Linked DNA regions of Cytobacillus luteolus. The main gene of each other region encodes a partner of the protein of the gene in region 2 in a complex. Links are inferred from orthologs where the notes say so. Each region holds a gene or a part of one and is shown on either strand. Other genes may lie near its edges.

The links.
Region 1: the proteins of secY (region 2) and secA are in contact, whole or in part, in a crystal structure (PDB 3DIN), measured with the Thermotoga maritima proteins. The link is inferred for Cytobacillus luteolus from one-to-one orthologs. Residues at the interface, in WP_004081795.1 of Thermotoga maritima: Glu108, Gly109, Glu110, Glu111, Ala236, Glu237, Arg238, Arg239, Ile240, Thr241, Ile242, Gln243, Tyr244, Ala245, Arg246, Arg247, Val248, Thr249, Gly250, Arg251, Arg252, Val253, Tyr254, Gly256, Ala257, Ser258, Thr259, Tyr260, Leu261, Pro262; in WP_004082002.1 of Thermotoga maritima: Glu261, Ala262, Arg263, Lys300, Ala301, Arg302, Thr303, Ile304, Ile305, Leu323, Tyr324, Asp325, Pro326, Val329, Ser330, Tyr333, Ile336, Lys340, Phe345, Val349, Glu363, Phe364, Tyr374, Ser375, Gly376, Gly377, Glu393, Ile395, Thr482, Ser483.

Annotation. Positions count from the first base shown.
Region 1 is NZ_JAGGKM010000005.1:307,383-312,040, forward strand. The notes cover bases 1-3,063. They hold secA (preprotein translocase subunit SecA), read left to right. Parts: upstream 1-311; coding sequence 312-2,816; downstream 2,817-3,063. Other genes in these bases: hpf (ribosome hibernation-promoting factor, HPF/YfiA family), read left to right, coding at 1-103. In the rest of the region: J2Z26_RS15985 (methyl-accepting chemotaxis protein), read left to right, coding at 4,285-4,658. UniProt on the Escherichia coli protein: Required for protein export, interacts with the SecYEG preprotein conducting channel.
Region 2 is NZ_JAGGKM010000011.1:41,382-47,351, forward strand. What follows is about bases 2,346-5,292. They hold secY (preprotein translocase subunit SecY), read left to right. Parts: upstream 2,346-3,146; coding sequence 3,147-4,439; downstream 4,440-5,292. Other genes in these bases: rpsE (30S ribosomal protein S5), read left to right, coding at 2,346-2,474; rpmD (50S ribosomal protein L30), read left to right, coding at 2,488-2,676; rplO (50S ribosomal protein L15), read left to right, coding at 2,707-3,147; J2Z26_RS21020 (adenylate kinase), read left to right, coding at 4,499-5,152; map (type I methionyl aminopeptidase), read left to right, coding at 5,149-5,292. In the rest of the region: rplE (50S ribosomal protein L5), read left to right, coding at 1-361; J2Z26_RS20980 (type Z 30S ribosomal protein S14), read left to right, coding at 375-560; rpsH (30S ribosomal protein S8), read left to right, coding at 592-990; rplF (50S ribosomal protein L6), read left to right, coding at 1,021-1,557; rplR (50S ribosomal protein L18), read left to right, coding at 1,590-1,952; more of rpsE, read left to right, coding at 1,974-2,345; more of map, read left to right, coding at 5,293-5,895; J2Z26_RS21030 (KOW domain-containing RNA-binding protein), read left to right, coding at 5,913-5,970. UniProt on the Escherichia coli protein: The central subunit of the protein translocation channel SecYEG. Consists of two halves formed by TMs 1-5 and 6-10.

The sequences.
Region 1 (4,658 bases), on a different replicon or contig from region 2:
GTTAGGCCATAACTTCTTCGTCTTCACAAACGCATCTACTAACAACACAAATGTTGTTTACAAACGCCGTGATGGCAAATACGGAATTATTGAGCCGAATTAATATCTAAGGGTGTAGTCATATGGCTACACCCTTTCTACTTCCTTTTCCCGTTAAATGTTGTTCCGATTCCCTATTAATGTTAAAATTAAAGTTGATTTATTTTACAAGCTATAACCACCAATATTTACGTTCTATCAAGATATAGAACGTAGACAGGTTATTTTTTACATATAAAAACCATCTAAATGAAAACAGAGGAGCGTTTTTGATGCTTGGAATTTTAAATAAAGTGTTCGATCCGAATAAACGTAGCTTGAAGAAGCTTGATGCGCTAGCTGCTAAAATTGAAGAGTTACGTCCAGAGATGGAGAAGCTCTCAGATACTGATTTCCCTTTAAAAACAGCTGAATTTAAAGGTCGCTATGAAAAGGGAGAAGCACTAGATAGTCTATTAATAGAAGCATTTGCGGTTGTTCGTGAAGCTGCTAAGCGTGTACTAGGCTTACATCCATACCATGTTCAGTTAATGGGGGGAGCTGCCCTTCATGAAGGTAATATCGCTGAGATGAAAACAGGGGAAGGTAAAACATTAACTTCGACAATGCCTGTTTATTTAAATGCGCTAACTGGCAAAGGTGTTCACGTAATCACGGTCAACGAATACTTAGCAAGCCGTGATGCTAGAGAAATGGGCGAGCTATATAATTTCTTAGGTTTAACAGTTGGGTTGAACTTAAATGCTCTTTCTCGTGAGGAAAAAATTGAAGCGTACCGCGCTGATATTACATATGGAACAAATAATGAGTTTGGCTTCGATTACCTACGTGATAACATGGTCCTTTACAAGGAACAAATGGTTCAACGTCCACTTCATTATGCAGTAATTGATGAGGTTGACTCCGTATTAATCGATGAAGCACGTACACCGTTAATCATTTCAGGTTCAGCTCAAAAATCGACTTCTCTTTATATTCAAGCTAACGGATTCGTTCGTACGCTGACCAAAGAAGAAGACTATACGTATGATGAAAAATCAAAAGGTGTTCAATTAACGGATAAAGGAATTGAAAAAGCTGAGAAGGCATTCGGTATCGAGAATTTATTTGATATCAGCCATGTAGCTTTAATTCACCACATTAATCAGGCGCTAAGAGCGAATTCAAGTATGCACCGAGATGTAGACTATGTTGTTGATGAAGGTGCGGTTGTGATCGTTGACCAATTTACAGGTCGTTTAATGAAAGGCCGTCGTTATAGTGATGGATTACACCAAGCAATTGAAGCAAAAGAAGGCTTGGAAATTCAAAACGAGAGCATGACACTTGCTACGATAACGTTCCAAAACTACTTCCGTATGTATGAAAAGTTATCCGGTATGACGGGTACAGCAAAAACTGAGGAAGAAGAGTTCCGTAATATTTACAATATGTATGTTGTCTCAATACCGACGAATCGACCAATCGCTCGTGATGACCGTCCTGATTTAATTTTTAAATCAATCGATGGCAAGTTTAAATCAGTGTGTGAAGATATTGCAGAGCGCCATGCTAAAGGACAACCAGTACTTGTTGGTACGGTTGCGATTGAGACATCTGAGTTAATTTCTAGATACTTAACGAAAAAAGGCATCAAGCACCATGTTTTAAATGCGAAAAACCATGAAAAAGAAGCTGAAATCATTGAGAATGCTGGTCAATATGGTGCGGTAACCATCGCAACAAATATGGCTGGTCGTGGTACTGACATCAAGCTTGGTGAAGGTGTAAAAGAAGTAGGCGGCCTTGCAGTAATTGGTACAGAGCGTCATGAAAGTAGACGTATTGATAACCAGCTACGTGGACGTTCTGGACGTCAAGGTGATCCAGGTATTACGCAATTCTATCTTTCAATGGAAGATGAGTTAATGCGTCGCTTTGGTTCAGACAATATGAGAGGCATGATGGAGCGTCTTGGAATGGACGATACTCAGCCAATCCAAAGTAAAATGGTATCAAAAGCAGTTGAGTCAGCACAAAAACGTGTTGAGGGTAATAACTTTGATGCTCGTAAGCAGCTTTTACAATATGATGATGTTCTTCGTCAACAACGTGAAGTTATTTACAAACAGCGTTTTGAAGTACTAGATTCAGAAAACCTTCGTGAAGTGGTTGAACGTATGATTCAATCAACGGTTGAAAAGAACGTAGGCATTCATACAAGCAGTGACTTACCAGAAGAGTGGGAGTTAAAATCAATTGCTGAGTTTGTTAATGGTAACCTATTAAACGAAGGTGACCTTACTGAGCAGCAATTAAAAGGTAAAGAGCCAGAAGAAATCACTGAGCTTATCCTTTCAAAAGTAAAAGAGCGTTATGATGAAAAAGAAAATGAGCTATCAGCCGAACAAATGCGTGAGTTTGAGAGAGTAGTTGTTCTTCGTGCAGTTGATAGTAAATGGATGGATCATATTGATGCCATGGATCAGCTACGTCAAGGGATTCACCTACGTGCTTACGGTCAAACAGATCCTTTACGCGAATACCAATTTGAAGGATTTGCAATGTTTGAAACAATGATTGCATCAATTGAAGAAGATGTTGCAAAATATATCATGAAAGCTCAAATTCGTAACAACCTAGAACGTCAAGAGGTTGCAAAAGGTCAAGCAGTTCATCCGAAAGATGGCGACGAAAAACCGAAGAAGAAACCGGTTAAAAAGTCTCTAGACGTTGGGCGAAATGACGCTTGTATTTGTGGAAGTGGCAAGAAGTATAAAAACTGTTGTGGTCAATAAAGAAATCAAGGTGAGAGGCTTTTCTCTCACCTTTTAAGATTGACATCATTTTATGAGGTGAACGTATGGAACTAGTAGAGATAAAACAAGAGCTTGAAAAAATGGATAAACGTTTAAACGACTTTAGGGGGTCTCTTTGACTTAGAGGCTAAGCAAGCACGAATTACAGAGCTAGAGGAGCAAATGACAATGCCGAATTTCTGGGACAGTCAATCTGCTGCTCAGAATGTGATTAACGAATCAAATGCCTTAAAAGAATCAGTAGATCAATTCACAGAGCTATCAGAGAACTATGAAAACCTTCAACTAACGTATGAGCTTGTAAAAGAAGAGCCAGATGAAGAGCTATTAGCTGAACTTGTGACTGAAATCAAGGCTCTATCAAAAGAGCTAAATGAATTCGAACTCCAGTTATTATTAAGTGGAGAGCATGATAAAAACAATGCCATCCTAGAGCTTCACCCCGGAGCTGGTGGTACAGAGTCTCAAGATTGGGGTTCAATGCTCCTTCGTATGTACACTCGCTGGGCTGAGAAAAAAGGCTACAAGGTAGAGACACTAGACTACTTACCTGGAGATGAAGCGGGTATCAAGAGTGTTACCCTATTAATTAAAGGACACAATGCGTATGGCTACTTAAAAGCAGAAAAAGGGGTTCATCGACTCGTCCGTATTTCTCCTTTCGATGCATCAGGCCGTCGCCATACTTCCTTCGTATCTTGTGAAGTTATGCCTGAATTCAATGACGAAATTGATATTGAGATTCGTACGGAAGACTTAAAAGTTGATACGTACCGTGCAAGTGGAGCGGGTGGGCAGCATATCAATACAACCGACTCAGCGGTTCGTATAACCCATACTCCAACAAATACGGTAGTAACTTGTCAAACAGAGCGTTCACAAATTAAAAACCGTGAACGTGCGATGAAAATGCTTCAAGCTAAGCTTTACCAATTGAAGATAGAGGAGCAAGAGGCTGAGTTAGCAGAAATTCGTGGAGAACAAAAGGACATTGGATGGGGAAGCCAAATCCGTTCTTACGTCTTCCACCCCTATTCGCTAGTAAAAGATCACCGTACCAACACTGAGGTAGGAAATACCCAAAGTGTAATGGATGGTGACTTGGATCCATTTATTGATGCGTACCTACGTTCTAAATTAAATTAAACACTATGTAACCATCGAACAACTCTGTTCGATGGTTTTTTGTATTTATTTACCACTATATAAGACAAAATATATAGCCGATATATGAGATACAGAAACCTTAGCTTCGAGATATTTCAAATGATATATTAAGATAGTAAAAACAAGCAATTATAAATAAAATCTAGTTTTACACTATTTACCAAGTGTTAATGTTTTTTTCATACTTTTGTATTAATTCCAACAATTTTCGACAACTTATTTCTTTTGGTATAAAAATATTGTAAAATTGTACTAGTATCAACAATTGGGGGGATTCTTTATGTCAGAGCAAGTCAATTCACTTAAGCAGTTACGGTTACTAGACATTACTCGTAAAAATAAACTAGTAGCAACCGTAACATTCATTTCAGTTATTTTAGCTATTATTGTTGACATTGCAATTAAACAGCCTTTATCTATGATTCTAACCATTGCGATCGGAGGAGGACTATTTGTCCTGATTCTATTTTTACTAAACCACAAGAAAATTTGGATTACTAAAACTCCTTATTTTTCAATAGTAGGTTTGAGTGTTGTTTTGTATTTTATTATGATTGCTAGTGAATCAGTAACAATGATTCTAATTCCGTTTTACTTGTTAACGACAATTGCAATTTATAACATGCGCTCTACATTAATTACTGGAGTTGTATT
Region 2 (5,970 bases):
TACTGGTCAAAAGCCTGTAGTAACAAAAGCTAAGAAATCTATCGCAGGTTTCCGCTTACGTGAAGGTATGCCTATCGGTGCTAAAGTTACATTACGCGGTGAGCGTATGTATCAATTCATAGATAAACTAATTTCAGTTTCTCTTCCACGTGTACGTGACTTCCGTGGTATTTCTAAGAAATCTTTTGATGGCCGTGGTAACTATACACTTGGTGTTAAAGAACAATTAATCTTCCCTGAGATTGATTACGATAAAGTATCTAAAGTTCGTGGTATGGATATCGTTATTGTAACAACTGCTAAATCAGATGAAGAAGCTCGTGAGTTATTAACTCAATTCGGAATGCCGTTCCAAAAGTAAAGGAGGCGATATCGTGGCTAAAAAATCTATGATTGCGAAACAAAAACGCGTTCAGAAATTTAAAGTACAAGAGTACACTCGATGTGAGCGTTGCGGACGTCCTCATTCAGTATTACGCAAATTTAAACTTTGTCGTATTTGTTTCCGTGAACTAGCTTATAAGGGTCAAATTCCTGGTGTTAAAAAAGCAAGTTGGTAAAACCCGATAATGGGAAGGAGGTAAAATTACAATGGTCATGACAGATCCTATTGCAGATATGCTAACTCGCATCCGTAATGCGAACATGGTACGTCACGAGAAATTAGAAATCCCAGCTTCAAAAATTAAGAGAGAAATCGCTGAAATTTTAAAGCGTGAAGGATTCGTTCGTGATGTTGAGTATGTAGAAGATAACAAGCAAGGAATCATCCGTATTTTCTTGAAATATGGTGCAAATAATGAGCGTGTAATCACAGGATTAAAACGTATTAGTAAGCCTGGTCTTCGCGTATATGCGAAAGCTGATGAAGTACCACGTGTATTAAACGGTTTAGGAATTGCGATTATTTCAACTTCACAAGGTGTTTTCACTGACAAAGAAGCTCGTCAAAAACAAGCTGGTGGAGAAGTACTAGGTTACGTTTGGTAATAAGTTTTTAAATGAATGGAGGTGTAATAGATGTCACGTGTTGGTAAAAAACTTTTAGAAATCCCAACTGGTGTTACTGTTACAATGAATGATAACACTGTTACTGTGAAAGGTCCGAAAGGCGAACTTACTCGTACTTTCCACCCTGATATGACTATTAATGTGGAAGATAACGTTCTTAGCGTTACTCGTCCTACTGATAATAAAGAGCATCGTGCACTTCATGGTACAACTCGTAGTATTCTAGGAAACATGGTTGAAGGTGTAGCAAAAGGTTATGAAAGAGGTCTTGAATTAGTGGGTGTCGGTTACCGTGCTTCTAAATCAGGAAACAAACTAGTTCTTAACGTTGGTTACTCTCATCCTGTTGAAATTACTCCTGAAGCTGGAGTTGAAGTAGATGTACCAGCTAACACTAAGATCATCGTTAAAGGTATCGATAAAGAACGTGTTGGTGCACTTGCTGCTAATATTCGTGATGTAAGACCACCTGAGCCTTATAAAGGAAAAGGTATCCGTTACGAAGGTGAAAAAGTTCGTCGTAAAGAAGGTAAAACTGCTAAGTAATACCGCTTAGAAAAAAGAAAGGAGTGACGTAGATGATTACGAAACCTGATAAAAATGCAGTTCGTAAGAAAAGACATGCACGTGTTCGTTCAAAATTATCAGGAACTGCTACACGCCCTCGTTTAAATGTGTACCGTTCAAATCAACACATTTATGCTCAAGTAATCGATGATTTAAATTCAGTAACGATTGCTAGTGCTTCGACTTTAGATAAAGAACTTAGCTTAGAATCTTCGGCAAACATGGATTCTGCAGTTAAAGTTGGTGAGCTAGTTGCTAAGCGTGCTCAAGAAAAAGGTGTTAAAACGGTAGTATTCGACCGTGGAGGATACCTATATCATGGACGTATTAAAGCTTTAGCTGACGCTGCTCGTGAAGCTGGTCTAGAATTTTAATCAAAAAAGGAGGGACATAACATGCGTCGCGTAGATCCAAACAAATTAGAACTTGAAGAGCGCGTTGTTACTGTCAACCGTGTTGCTAAAGTAGTAAAAGGTGGACGTCGTTTCCGCTTTGCTGCATTAGTCGTTGTTGGCGATAAGAACGGCCATGTCGGAATGGGTACTGGTAAAGCACAAGAAGTACCAGAAGCTATCCGCAAAGCTATTGAAGATGCTAAGAAAAACTTGATCACTGTACCAATGGTTGGAACAACAATTCCACACCAAGTTATCGGACAATTTGGTGCAGGTAACATACTACTTAAGCCTGCTTCAGAGGGTACTGGGGTTATCGCTGGTGGTCCAGTGCGTGCAGTACTTGAATTAGCTGGTGTTAATGACATTTTATCTAAATCTCTAGGTACAAACACACCTATCAATATGGTGCGTGCTACTATTAATGGTCTTAACCAATTGAAGCGTGCTGAAGATGTAGCTAAGTTACGTGGTAAATCAGTTGAAGAACTGTTAGGATAAGGAGGGAAATAAAATGGCAAACAAATTAGCAATTACCCTCACTCGTAGTGTAATAGGTCGTCCTGAAGATCAACGTGTAACTGTTCGCACACTTGGCTTGAAAAAGATGCATCAAACTGTAGTGCACGAGGACAATGCTGCGATTCGCGGTATGATTAATAAAGTTTCTCATCTAGTTACAGTTACAGTTACAGAACAATAATCGAATCTTTATCAATAAGGAGGTGCCCAAATGAAACTTCATGAATTAAAACCAGCAGAAGGTTCACGTAAAACTCGTAACCGAGTAGGTCGTGGTACAGGTTCTGGTAACGGGAAAACATCTGGTAAAGGTCATAAAGGTCAAAACGCTCGTTCTGGCGGAGGAGTTCGCCCAGGATTTGAGGGTGGTCAAACACCTTTATTCCAACGTCTTCCTAAACGTGGTTTCACAAACATCAGTCGTAAAGACTTTGCTATTGTAAACCTTGAAACGTTAAACCGCTTTGAAGACGGCACTGAAGTTACACCTGAACTTTTATTAGAGACCGGTGTAATCAGCAAGTTAAACTCAGGTGTTAAAGTCCTTGCTAAAGGTGCTGTTGAAAAGAAGCTTACAGTGAGAGCTCATAAATTCTCATCTGCCGCTAAAGAAGCAATCGAAGCAGCAGGCGGTAAGGCTGAGGTGATCTAATGTTTCAGACAATCTCCAATTTTATGCGCGTAAGTGATATCAGAAATAAGATCATTTTCACTCTTTTAATGTTAGTTATATTTCGAATTGGTACATTCATACCTGTTCCTAGTGTAAATCCAGATGTCCTAAAAGCTAGTGATGAATTAAATGTGTTTGGTATCTTAAATACGTTTGGTGGGGGAGCACTTTATAACTTCTCTATCCTAGCAATGGGGATTATGCCTTACATTACAGCATCCATTATCGTGCAGTTGTTACAAATGGATGTTGTACCAAAGTTCACTGAGTGGTCAAAGCAAGGTGAAGTAGGTCGTCGTAAATTGGCTCAATTTACTCGTTACGGTACAATTGTGCTAGGTTTTATCCAAGCACTTGGTATGTCTTATGGATTCAACAATATGGCTGGCGGTCAATTGATTGAAAACCCAGGAGTAGGTACTTATCTATTAATCGCTACAGTTTTAACTGGTGGAACTGCATTTTTAATGTGGTTAGGAGAACAGATTACTGCTAAAGGAGTAGGTAATGGTATTTCAATCATTATCTTCGCGGGGATCGTAGCTGCTATTCCTACGACAGTAAATCAAATCTATGCACAGCAGTTTGGCGATGCAGGAGATGCTCTATTCTTACGTATTGTTACTGTTGTTTTACTTTTATTAGCTGTTATTGCAATCGTGGTTGGTGTAATCTTCATTCAACAAGCATTACGTAAAATCCCGATTCAGTATGCAAAGCGTTTAGTTGCGAATAGTCCAGTTGGTGGACATTCAACACACTTACCGCTAAAAGTTAATGCAGCAGGAGTAATTCCAGTAATCTTTGCTATTTCATTTATCATTACTCCACCAACTATCGCTTCGTTTTTTGGTCAAAATGATGTAACATTATGGATTCAAAGAACATTCGATTATTCACAACCGGTTGGAATGATTTTATATGTTGCACTAATTATTGCTTTCACTTATTTCTATACATTCGTTCAGGTAAATCCAGAACAAATGGCAGAGAATTTAAAGAAGCAAGGTGGATATATTCCCGGCATCCGTCCAGGAAAGAATACACAGGAATATGTAACTCGTATTCTATATAGACTTACATTTGTTGGTGCGATCTTCTTATCAGTAATTTCAGTCCTTCCTGTATTCTTTATAAACTTTGCTGGCCTACCACCTTCAGCACAAATTGGTGGAACAAGTTTGCTAATCGTTGTTGGTGTTGCACTTGAAACAATGAAACAGCTTGAAAGTCAGCTTGTAAAGCGCCACTACAAAGGCTTTATTAAATAATATGGTACTGGGAATTTAATTCCCAGAACCTGAATATAAGAGACTGAGGGGGAACAAATATGAACCTAGTATTGATGGGACTACCTGGTGCTGGTAAAGGCACTCAGGCAGAGCGAATTGTTGATAGCTATTCAATCCCTCATATCTCAACGGGTGACATGTTCCGTGCTGCGATTAAAGAAGGAACACCACTTGGAATAAAAGCAAAATCATTTATGGATCAAGGAAACTTGGTTCCAGATGAAGTGACAATCGGTATTGTTCGTGAACGATTAAGTAAAGATGACTGTGAAAAAGGCTTTTTACTTGATGGTTTCCCTCGAACTGTTGCTCAAGCTGATGCATTAGAAGGAATGCTTTCCGAATTAGGAAAGACAATTGACTATGTAATTAACATAGATGTTGACCAAAGCATTCTTATGGATCGTCTTACAGGCCGTAGGATTTGTAAAAGCTGTGGATCTACTTACCACTTAGTTTTTAACCCACCTGCACAAGATGGGGTTTGTGACAAATGTGGAGGAGAGCTATATCAGCGTCCAGATGATAATGCTGAGACTGTAGGTAATAGACTTGAGGTTAACTTAGAACAAACTAAGCCACTTCTTGATTTTTATAATGCTAAAGGGTATCTTCGTAATATTAATGGTCAGCAACATATTGATGAGGTATTTGCTGATATAAAAGCACTACTTGGAGGTTCGGGTGAATGATTATTTGTAAGACTCCACGTGAGATAGAGATCATGCGTGAAGCTGGCAAAATCGTTGCTCTAACACATCAAGAACTGCAAAAACATATTACACCAGGTATTAGTACAAAAGAATTGGATGCAATCGCTGAGAAGTTTATTCTCAAAGCTGATGCACTTCCTTCCTTTAAAGGGTATAATGGTTTTCGCGGAAGCATCTGCGCTTCTGTAAACGAAGAATTAGTACACGGGATACCAGGTGATAGAATACTTCGAGATGGTGATATCATTAGTATCGACATAGGTGCGAAGTATAATGGTTACCATGGAGATTCTGCTTGGACATATGCAGTTGGTACTATATCAGAGGAAAACCAAAAACTTCTAAAGGTTACCGAGGAATCACTATTCAAAGGTTTAGATCAAGCAAAGCCTGGTGAGAGGCTTTCGAATATCTCTCATGCAATTCAGGACTATGTTGAGTCTCACAACTTTTCGATCGTACGAGAGTATGTTGGGCATGGTGTTGGGCAAGACTTGCATGAAGACCCTCAAATCCCTCATTACGGTCCTCCTAATAAAGGACCAAGGCTAAAGCCAGGGATGGTGCTTGCAATCGAACCAATGGTGAATGCAGGTAGTCGATACGTGAAAACGTTAGCTGATAACTGGACTGTTGTCACAGTTGATGGTAAAATGTGTGCTCACTTTGAACATACAATTGCTATTACCGAAAATGGATATGAGATCCTTACAAAAGCCTAAGTGAAGGTGATTATGGTTTGCGCGAATCTGATTCGAGTCCACTCATAGGTCAGTTTGTAATGATTACAGAGGGCA